4 regions of the Nocardia sp. NPDC003482 genome follow, and region 4 is predicted to be linked to each of the others. Evidence: riboswitches for the same ligand, from Rfam matches in the RefSeq annotation. Region 4 holds a riboswitch; each other region holds the start of a gene.
What was found. A riboswitch is a leader RNA that binds a small molecule or an ion and turns the genes downstream of it on or off. The one in region 4 is predicted to bind S-adenosylmethionine.
Positions count from the first base shown of each region.

Region 1: linked by a shared signal. The riboswitch ahead of ACWDSJ_RS05035 (amino acid ABC transporter permease) and the one ahead of metX (homoserine O-acetyltransferase MetX) in region 4 are both predicted to bind S-adenosylmethionine.
Region 2: linked by a shared signal. The riboswitch ahead of ACWDSJ_RS13415 (rhodanese-like domain-containing protein) and the one ahead of metX (homoserine O-acetyltransferase MetX) in region 4 are both predicted to bind S-adenosylmethionine.
Region 3: linked by a shared signal. The riboswitch ahead of ACWDSJ_RS27460 (aminotransferase class V-fold PLP-dependent enzyme) and the one ahead of metX (homoserine O-acetyltransferase MetX) in region 4 are both predicted to bind S-adenosylmethionine.

Region 1 is NZ_JBSFPI010000002.1:398,477-400,668, forward strand. It holds gene ACWDSJ_RS05030 (SDR family oxidoreductase) at 1-511, opposite strand, end outside; SAM riboswitch class I at 659-752, shown strand; gene ACWDSJ_RS05035 (amino acid ABC transporter permease) at 765-1,700, shown strand; gene ACWDSJ_RS05040 (amino acid ABC transporter ATP-binding protein) at 1,697-2,192, shown strand, end outside.
Region 2 is NZ_JBSFPI010000007.1:226,235-228,426, forward strand. It holds gene ACWDSJ_RS13405 (FAD-dependent oxidoreductase) at 1-270, opposite strand, end outside; gene ACWDSJ_RS13410 (Rv0361 family membrane protein) at 498-932, shown strand; SAM riboswitch class IV at 967-1,081, shown strand; gene ACWDSJ_RS13415 (rhodanese-like domain-containing protein) at 1,143-1,559, shown strand; gene ACWDSJ_RS13420 (O-succinylhomoserine sulfhydrylase) at 1,556-2,192, shown strand, end outside.
Region 3 is NZ_JBSFPI010000019.1:126,276-128,467, forward strand. It holds gene ACWDSJ_RS27450 (flavin reductase family protein) at 1-365, shown strand, start outside; gene ACWDSJ_RS27455 (LysE family translocator) at 367-891, opposite strand; SAM riboswitch class IV at 942-1,055, shown strand; gene ACWDSJ_RS27460 (aminotransferase class V-fold PLP-dependent enzyme) at 1,104-2,192, shown strand, end outside.
Region 4 is NZ_JBSFPI010000014.1:47,965-50,156, reverse strand. It holds gene ACWDSJ_RS22350 (MFS transporter) at 1-123, opposite strand, end outside; gene ACWDSJ_RS22345 (TetR family transcriptional regulator) at 282-935, shown strand; SAM riboswitch class IV at 989-1,099, shown strand; gene metX (homoserine O-acetyltransferase MetX) at 1,257-2,192, shown strand, end outside.

The DNA.
Region 1 (2,192 bases), on a different contig from region 4:
GCACCTCCGAGATCCCGCGCAGCCCGAATTTGGCCGCGCTGTAGGCCGCGTGCCAGGGCAGTGCGAGCAGGCCCGCCGCCGAGGACACGTTCACCAGATGCCCGCCCCGCCCGGCGCGCACCATCGGCGGCACGAACGCCTCGATGATGTGGATGGGCCCCATCAGATTCACCTCGACCATGGACCGCCAGTGCCGGTGTTCGAGGTTCTCCACCGTGCCCCAGGCGGAGATGCCCGCGATGTTCATGACCACGTCGAGGCTGCCGTGCTCGGCGTGCACCCGGTCCGCCCAGGCCGAGACGGCCGCGTGGTCGGTGATGTCCATCGGGTGGGCGTCGAGGACCTCGCCGCCGGAGGCGCGGATCAGCTCGACCGTCTCGGCGAGGCCGTCGGCGGCGATGTCGGTGAGCAGCACGCGCGCGCCCGCCCGCGCGGCGGCCACGGCCGTGGCCCGGCCGATGCCGCTGGCCGCCCCCGTGACGAGGCATTTCCGATCGGTCAGATCCCTCATGAACTCCCCTGGACGATGTGGAACCACACAGTTTTCCACACCCTAGCTATTACGAACATTGTTGTACACAGCGAGCGCTGCCAACAGTTCGACTCACGCTGATCGGGACGGCAGACACCCACCGCGTTCGTCCGTTAATTTCGAATCCACCCATCCAGAGCGGTTGAGAGACCTGGCTCGACGAGACCGCAGCAACCCCCCGGGAGCCGGGTGCGGGTGCTACCGCCAGGACCGATGGAGGATCGCGATTCCCATGACCACAGTGGCCGCTGTCGACTCCGTCCCCGACACCACCGAGGACGCCCTGCCGGTCGTGCGCACGCGACACCCCTGGCGCTGGCTGGTGGGCGCGGTCGCGCTGGTGCTGGTCGCCCAGTTCGCGCACGGGCTGATCACCAATCCCGGTTGGGACTGGTCCACGTTCGCCCGCTACTTCACCGCGCCGTCGGTGCTCGCGGCGCTGCGGCTGACCGTGGAGCTCACCTTCTGGGGCACGCTGTTCGGCTTCCTGCTCGGCATCTGGCTGGCCGTGGCGCGGCTGTCGAAAATCCCTGTGCTGCAGGTCATCGCGTGGGTGTACGTGTGGGCGTTCCGTTCCATCCCGCTGATCGTGCAGCTGTTGTTCTGGTTCAACATCGCCTATCTGTACAAGCGGATGTCGATCGGGATCCCGTTCGGCCCGGCGTTCTTCAGCTTCGACGTCAACGGCGTCCTCAGCGGATTCACCGCCGCCGTGATCGGGCTGGCGTTGCACCAGGCGGCCTACTCGGCCGAAATCATCCGCGCCGGAATCATTTCCGTGGATCCGGGCCAGCTGGAGGCGGCCAAATCGCTGGGCCTGCCGTGGCGGCGGCAGTTCTTCACCATCGTCGCCCCGCAGGCCATGCGCGGCATCCTGCCCAACGCGGCCAACGAGGTGATCAGCCTGTTCAAGGGCACCTCGATCGTGTCGGTGATGGCCATCGCGGAGCTGTTCTACCAGGTGCAGGTCGTCTACGGCCGCAACGGCCGGGTGGTGCCGCTGCTGATGGTGGCGACGGTCTGGTACATCGTGCTCACCAGCGTGCTGAGCGTCGCGCAGTACTACATCGAGCGCCACTTCGCCAAGGGCAGCCAACGCGAGCTGCCGCGCACGCCGTGGCAGCGGGTGCGCGCCAAGATCACCGAGATCACGGGGGAACGCCGGTGAGCGAGTACACGGTCGAATTACGCGGCGTGCGTAAACGTTTCGGGTCCGAGGAGGTGCTGCGCGGGATCGATCTCGCGGTGCGGCCCGGCGAGGTGACGGCGATCCTGGGCCCGTCGGGTTCGGGGAAGTCGACGCTGCTGCGGGTGGTCAATCACCTCGAGAAGGTCGACGCGGGCACGGTGCGGGTGGCCGGGGAGATGGTCGGCTACCGCCGCAAGGGCGCGAAACTGCACGAGCTGAGCGAGCGCGAGATCCTGCGGCAGCGGGCGCGCATCGGCTTCGTGTTCCAGAACTTCAATCTGTTCCCGCATCTGACGGTGCTGGAAAACGTTGCGCTGGCGCCGGTTTCGACGCAGCGGCGGCGCCGGTCCGAGGTCGAGGCCGAGGCGCTGGAACTGCTCGACCGGGTCGGGCTGGCGGACAAGGCCCGGGAGTATCCGCGGCGGCTGTCCGGCGGCCAGCAGCAGCGCGTGGCCATCGCGCGGGCGCTGG
Region 2 (2,192 bases), on a different contig from region 4:
GATGTCGCTGCCGTAGTCGATGTTGCCCAGCAGCCGCACCTGCTCCTTGTCGAGCACCTTGTGCAGGGCGGTGATGATCCCCTTGATTCGCGGGTGGTCCGGCGCCACGCCGTAGCGGATCAGCCCGAACGGCGCGGGCATCCGTTCGAACAGGTCGATGCTCACCTCGGCGTCGGACTTCATCAACGCGTCGGCGGCGTAGATTCCGGCCGGTCCGGCGCCCACGATCGCGATGCGCAGTGGGCGGTTCGCTGCACTGTGTTCGGTCATATCTACGCGCACCCTCTGGTCGAGAACTCTGTCGTCATGTCTTAGCCGTCTTTCTTAGCTTAGGCTAAGTTGACGTGCGGTCCGGGATCCTGCCCCTGCGTCCCCGGCGTTGCTGCCTCGGGGTTCCAGCGATTCTATCGGTGGCAGCTATGGCCGATATTCCCGGTCCGCGTCGGGTAATTCGAGTGTGATTCCGGACACTGGGGGCGACCGGCGATGATGGGCGCATGACCGATGCCGTCGAGCCGACTCCGATCGACCAGCGCGAGACCACTCGCTCGCCGGTCCCGTTCATCGCCGCGGCCGTGCTCGCGGTGCTGGTGATCGTCGGCATCGTGCTGCTGGCCGTGCTGCGCCCGGCTGAGAACAATGTCACAGATTCCGACCGGGTCGCGATCGCGGCGCGCAATTTCGCGACCGCGCAAGCGGATTCGGACGCGAAACGCCGGGCCACCACGGCCTGCGCCGAATTCGACGCCGCCAAGTCGCCGCTCGGACCGGACGCGGTGGGCAAGCACGTGGAGATCGCGGGCGTGCGCGACACCGTCATCGACGGCGACCGCGCGCGGGCCACGGTGACCAGCCGCGTCGACGGCCGGGAGCGGACCGTGACCTGGAACCTGGTCCGCGCGGGCGATCATTGGCTCGTCTGCAACGTTTGACATGCGACCCGCTGACCAGGCACTCTGCTTCGGAGGTCATGAGCGCCAGCGCCAAGCCCCGGCTCGCTGGCCGGCAACCCTCCTCCGCGGTGGGGTGCTCCGGGTGACGACCTGGCACGCGTCGAATCCCGGCGCGGCAAGCGTGGATTCTCGAGGAGGTTCGATTCGGATGAACGAGCAGAGTCGCCGCTGTCCCGGTGAGGCACGATCATGAGCTACGCGGGTGACATCGATCCGCAGCAGGCGTGGGACCTGTTGCGCGACAACGCGAACGCGGTTCTCGTCGATGTACGCACCGACGCCGAATGGCGGTTCGTCGGCGTACCCGACACCAGCGGAATCGACCGGCCGACGGCCCTGATCGAATGGGTCGACGGAACCGGTTCGCGCAATCCGCGTTTCGTCGATCAGCTGAAGCAGGTGCTCGGCGATCGCCCCGACGACGCCCCGGTGATCTTCCTGTGCCGCTCGGGCCAGCGATCCATCGGCGCGGCCGAGGCGGCCACCGCCGCGGGCTTCACCCCTGCCTACAACGTGCTCGAGGGCTTCGAGGGACCGCTCGACGCGAACGGCCATCGCGGCGGCGCGGGCTGGCGCGCCCGCGGCCTGCCCTGGAGGCAGTCGTGATCAGCGGCGGGGCGTTCGACCGTCCCCTGCCCGAGGGCGTCGGCCCGGCGACGATCAGCGTGCGCGGCGGGCTGCGCCGCTCCGGATTCGAGGAGACCGCCGAGGCGCTGTACCTGTCCTCCGGCTTCGTCTACGAGAGCGCCGAGGCGGCCGAGGCCGCGTTCACCGGCGATATCGAGCACTTCGTCTACTCGCGCTACGGCAACCCCACTGTCGCCATGTTCGAGGAGCGGATGCGGCAGATCGAGGGCGCCGAGGCGTGTTTCGCGACCGCCAGCGGGATGGCCGCGGTCTTCGTCGCGCTCGGCGCGCTGCTGGGCAACGGCGATCGCCTCGTCGCCGCGCGCAGCCTGTTCGGCTCGTGCTTCGTGGTCTGCAACGAGATCCTGCCGCGCTGGGGCGTGGAGACGGTGTTCGTGGACGGCGAGGACATCGCGCAGTGGGAGGAGGCGCTGTCGAAGCCCACGCGGGCGGTGTTCTTCGAGACGCCCTCCAATCCCATGCAGACCCTCGTCGACGTGCGCCGGGTCGCCGACCTCGCGCACGCCGCGGGCGCGAAGGTGGTGCTGGACAACGTCTTCGCCACCCCGCTGCTGCAACGCAGTCTCGACCTGGGCGCGGACGTCGTGGTGT
Region 3 (2,192 bases), on a different contig from region 4:
CGCCGCTCATCTCGTTCAATATCGCGCACACCTCCTCCAGCCTCGCCGCCATGCTCGCGGCCGATTCGGTGGTCGTGCACTTCCTCGGCGAACATCAGCACGCGCTGGCGCGGCGGTTCTCGCGCGCGGCGGAGGAACGCTTCGCCGACACCTCGCTGTGGTCGACCCTCGAGACCGGCGAGCCGGTGCTGCACGACACCCCGATCTGGGTGCGGGCCACCGTGCAGCAAACCATCCCGATCGGCGATCACACGCTCGTCGTCGGGTTGGTGACCCGGGTGTACGACAACACCGACGACAATCCGGTCGGCGCGCCGCTGGTGTACTACCAGGGCGCCTACCACCGGCCCGCCGAGCTGGAGTGACTCAGGCCGCCGAGGCCACCGTCCCGATGCCCAGGGCGGCCAGCACCCCGGCGCTGAGCCGTTCGAGCCGATCGCGCACCCGCTCCCGGCGCAGCAGGCCCGCGAGCCGGGCGGCGGCCAGCGCCAGCAACACCATTTCGATTGCGGCGACGGCGGATTCGATCGTCGACAGCAAGCCCGCGGCGAACGCCGACCGCGCCGTCACCGACCGCGGCGCCTCGGCCGCGGTCGCGGTGTTCGCCCGCCGCCGCGCGAGCAGCGTGCGAATCCCCAAGTACACCAGGTAGATTCCGCCGATCACCTTCACCACCCGATAGGTCGTCGCCGACTGCTCGAGCAGCGCCGCCACGCCCGCCGCGACCACGATCGCCCAGCCGATGCCGCCCAGCGCGGAACCGATGCCGGACGCGATCGCCGGTCGTCGTCCCGCCAGCGCGTACCGCAGCACCAGGAACGTATCCGGTCCCGGCGTCACCGACAGCAGCACACACAGCCCGACGAATCCGAGCAGCACCGACACACTCATCGGTCCATTCTTGACAGCCCGGCCCTCGATCTGCCAGCCTTTTCCACCAAGGTCATGAGTGCCAGCGCGAAGCCCCGGCTTGCTGGCCGGCAACCCTCCTCCGCGGTGGGGTGCTCCGGGTGACGACCGGGCCGTAGCCCGACCGGGCGCGGCAAGCGCGGACTCCGATCACCGATCCCCCCGGAGTCCCTGAGCCGAAGGGATTTTCTTCGATGACCGCCGTACTCGAACAGACCCGCACCGCCCTCGCCCGCGTCTCCGGATGTGATCTGCGAGTTCCGTTGGTGCAGGGCGGAACTCGCGCATACGCCAATTTCGACTACGCCGCCAGCGCCCCCGCCCTCGAACGGGTCACCGACCGGATCGCCGAACTGCTGCCCTACTACGCCAGCGTGCACCGCGGCGCGGGGTACGCCTCCCGGATCTCCACCGACTGCTACGAGGCCGCCCGCGGTTCGGTGTCGCGCTTCCTGAACAGCGCCGACGATCAGGTCGTGGTGTTCACCCGCAACACCACCGACGCGCTGAACCTGCTGGCCGCGTGCGTGCCCGGCGACACCGTGGTGCTCGACATCGAGCACCACGCCAACCTCCTGCCCTGGACCCGCCGCGGCCGCCGCGTGGTGCCCGCCGCCGACACCGTGGAGGAGACCATCCGCCGCGTCGTGGCCGAGCTGTGCGCCAAACCCGCGGCGCTGCTGGCGGTCACGGGCGCGTCGAACGTCACCGGCGAGGTGCTGCCGCTGGATCGGCTGGCCGCCGTCGCGCATCAGTGCGGCGCGCGGCTGCTCGTCGACGCCGCGCAGCTGGCCCCGCATCGGCGAATCGACCTGTGCGCCACCGGCATCGACTACCTGGCGTTCTCGGGCCACAAGCTGTACGCGCCGTTCGGCGCGGGCGTGCTGGTGGGCCGCCGCGACTGGCTCGACGCCGCCCCGCCGTATCTGGCCGGGGGCGGCGCGGTCACCGAGGTGGGCGTCGACGAGGTCGCCTGGGCGCCCGCACCGCAACGGCACGAGGCGGGTTCGCCGAACGTGCTCGGCGTCGCCGCCCTCGCCGCCGCCTGCGACGCGCTCGCCGCGCTCGACGAGCGAGCGGTGCTCGAGCACGAACGCGAACTCACCGAGCGCCTGCGCGCGGGCCTGAAAGCCGTTGCGGGCGTTCGGTTCCTGCGCATCTGGCCGGACAGCCCCGACAGCGTGGGCATCGTCGCGTTCACCGTCGACGGCTTCGAACCGGGCCGGGTCGCGGCATACCTGTCGGCCGAACACGCGATCGGCGTGCGCGACGGGCGCTTCTGC
Region 4 (2,192 bases):
GGCGTCGAGAACCACCATGAGCTGGGCCAAGGCGAGCACGCCGAGGGCCCACCACCGGGTCGGGCTCTTGGACCCGGTCGAGGTCTGAGTGGGAGCGAGTTCTGCGGTCCCGGTTTCTGTCATGAGGGGGACTCCTGAGTGGAAGAAGCAGTTCCGTCGCGTCGTTGGAACGTGACAGCAATCCTGTCACCGTCCGCCAAGTGGCGTCAAGAGAAAAATGTCGTAGTGCGACATTTGACGTATCTCGTCACAATAAGAGCCGTTGGCGATAGGATGGGGTCATGCTCGAGTCACCTACCCAGCTCGGCCTCCGGGAGCGCAAGAAGCAGCAGACCCGGCGGCGGATCATCGAGGTGGCGCTGCGCCTGTGCGATGCCCAGGGGTTCGACGCGACCACCGTCGAGCAGATCGCCGATGCCGCCGACGTCTCGCCGCGCACGGTCAACCGGTACTTCGAGCTGAAGGAGGACATCGTCCTCGCGCCCATCGAGGAGATGGGCAGGGTCCTCGGGGCCGAGCTGCGCAAGCAGCCCGTCACGGGCAACGAGCTCGTCGCCCTGCACGACACCTTCCTGACCGTGGTCACCAACAGCCTCGCGGGCGCGGAACCGCCGTTCGAGTGGTTCCAGCAGATGCAGCGGATCACCCGCAGCAGCGCCACCGTGCGCGCCCGCAGTATGGACATCGCCGACACCAAGACCATCGAGATCCATTCCGCTATCGCAGAGCGCATCGGCGCGGACCCCGATTCGCTGACCGTGCGCGTCATCGCGGGCACGTGGAACGCGATCATGCGGGCCGGAATGGAATGCGAGACGCCGTCGATGGACTGCGCCCCGAACGTGTCCGCGGAGGCCAACATTCGCGCCGTCAAGGCGGCCTATGCCGAGTTCATCCAGCATTGCGCGGTACCGATGGCGCAGGCGCGCGGCTAGGCCGCCGAGACCGTCTCGCGTCCGGTTCGGCCGATCCGCTACCATTTTCGAAAGGTCATGAGCGCCAGCGCCAAGCCCCGGCTCGCTGGCCGGCAACCCTCCAGTTGCGGTGGGGTGCTCCGGGTGATGACCGGGCTCCCGAGGGTCGGGAGCAAGCGCGACGATCGAGGAGGTCCCCGCGAATGCGCTGTTGCTGTTGTCGGCTCTCGTCCGATAACACCAGCAAGCCCAGTCCGGCGACCCATAGGAGCAGGCTATGAGTAACCCGACCGTTACCATCGACATCGTGTGTGCCCTTCGGACGGCGGCGGCCCGGTGACCGTGAGTATCGAATCGAGCACCTCGGCGGCCGCGCTGCTTCCCCCGGCCGACGGTCGTCTGGAGACGATCGCCATCGGGGACGTGCGCCTGGAGAGCGGCGCGACGATCCCCGACGTCGAGCTGGCGGTGCAGCGCTGGGGCGAGCTCTCGCCCGACCTGGACAACATCGTGCTGGTCGAGCACGCCCTGACCGGTGATTCGCACGTGGTCGGCGCGCCCGACGCACTGCATCCGCTGCCCGGCTGGTGGGACGGCGTCGTCGGCCCGGGTCTGCCGCTGGACACCGACGAGTGGTGTGTCATCGCCACCAATGTGCTCGGCGGCTGCAAGGGCAGCACCGGGCCCGCGTCCCTCGCCCCCGACGGAAAGCCTTGGGGCTCACGGTTTCCCGAGATCTCCATTCGCGATCAGGTGACCGCCGAGGTGGCGCTGTTCGATCTGCTGGGCGTGTCGCGGCTGGCCGCCGTGGTCGGCGGCTCGATGGGCGGTATGCGGGTACTGGAGTGGATGATCGGCCATCCCAACCGCGTCGGCGCCGCGCTGGTGCTGGCCGTCGGGCCGCGCGCCACCGCCGATCAGATCGGCACCCAGACCACGCAGATCGCCGCCATCAAGGCCGACCCCGATTGGCAGGGCGGCGACTACCACGGCACCGGCCGTCGCCCGACCACCGGCATGGGCATCGCCCGCCGCATCGCGCACCTGACCTACCGCACCGAGTTCGAACTCGACCACCGCTTCGAGAATCACGGTCAGGCCGACGAGGACCCGTGGCACGGCGGCCGCTACGCGGTGCAGAGCTACCTGGAGTACCAGGCGGAGAAGCTCGTACAGCGGTTCGACCCCGCCACCTACGTCCTGCTCACCGAGGCGATGAACCGGCACGACGTCGGCCGCGGCCGCGGTGGGATCGAGGCCGCGCTGGCCGCCACCCCC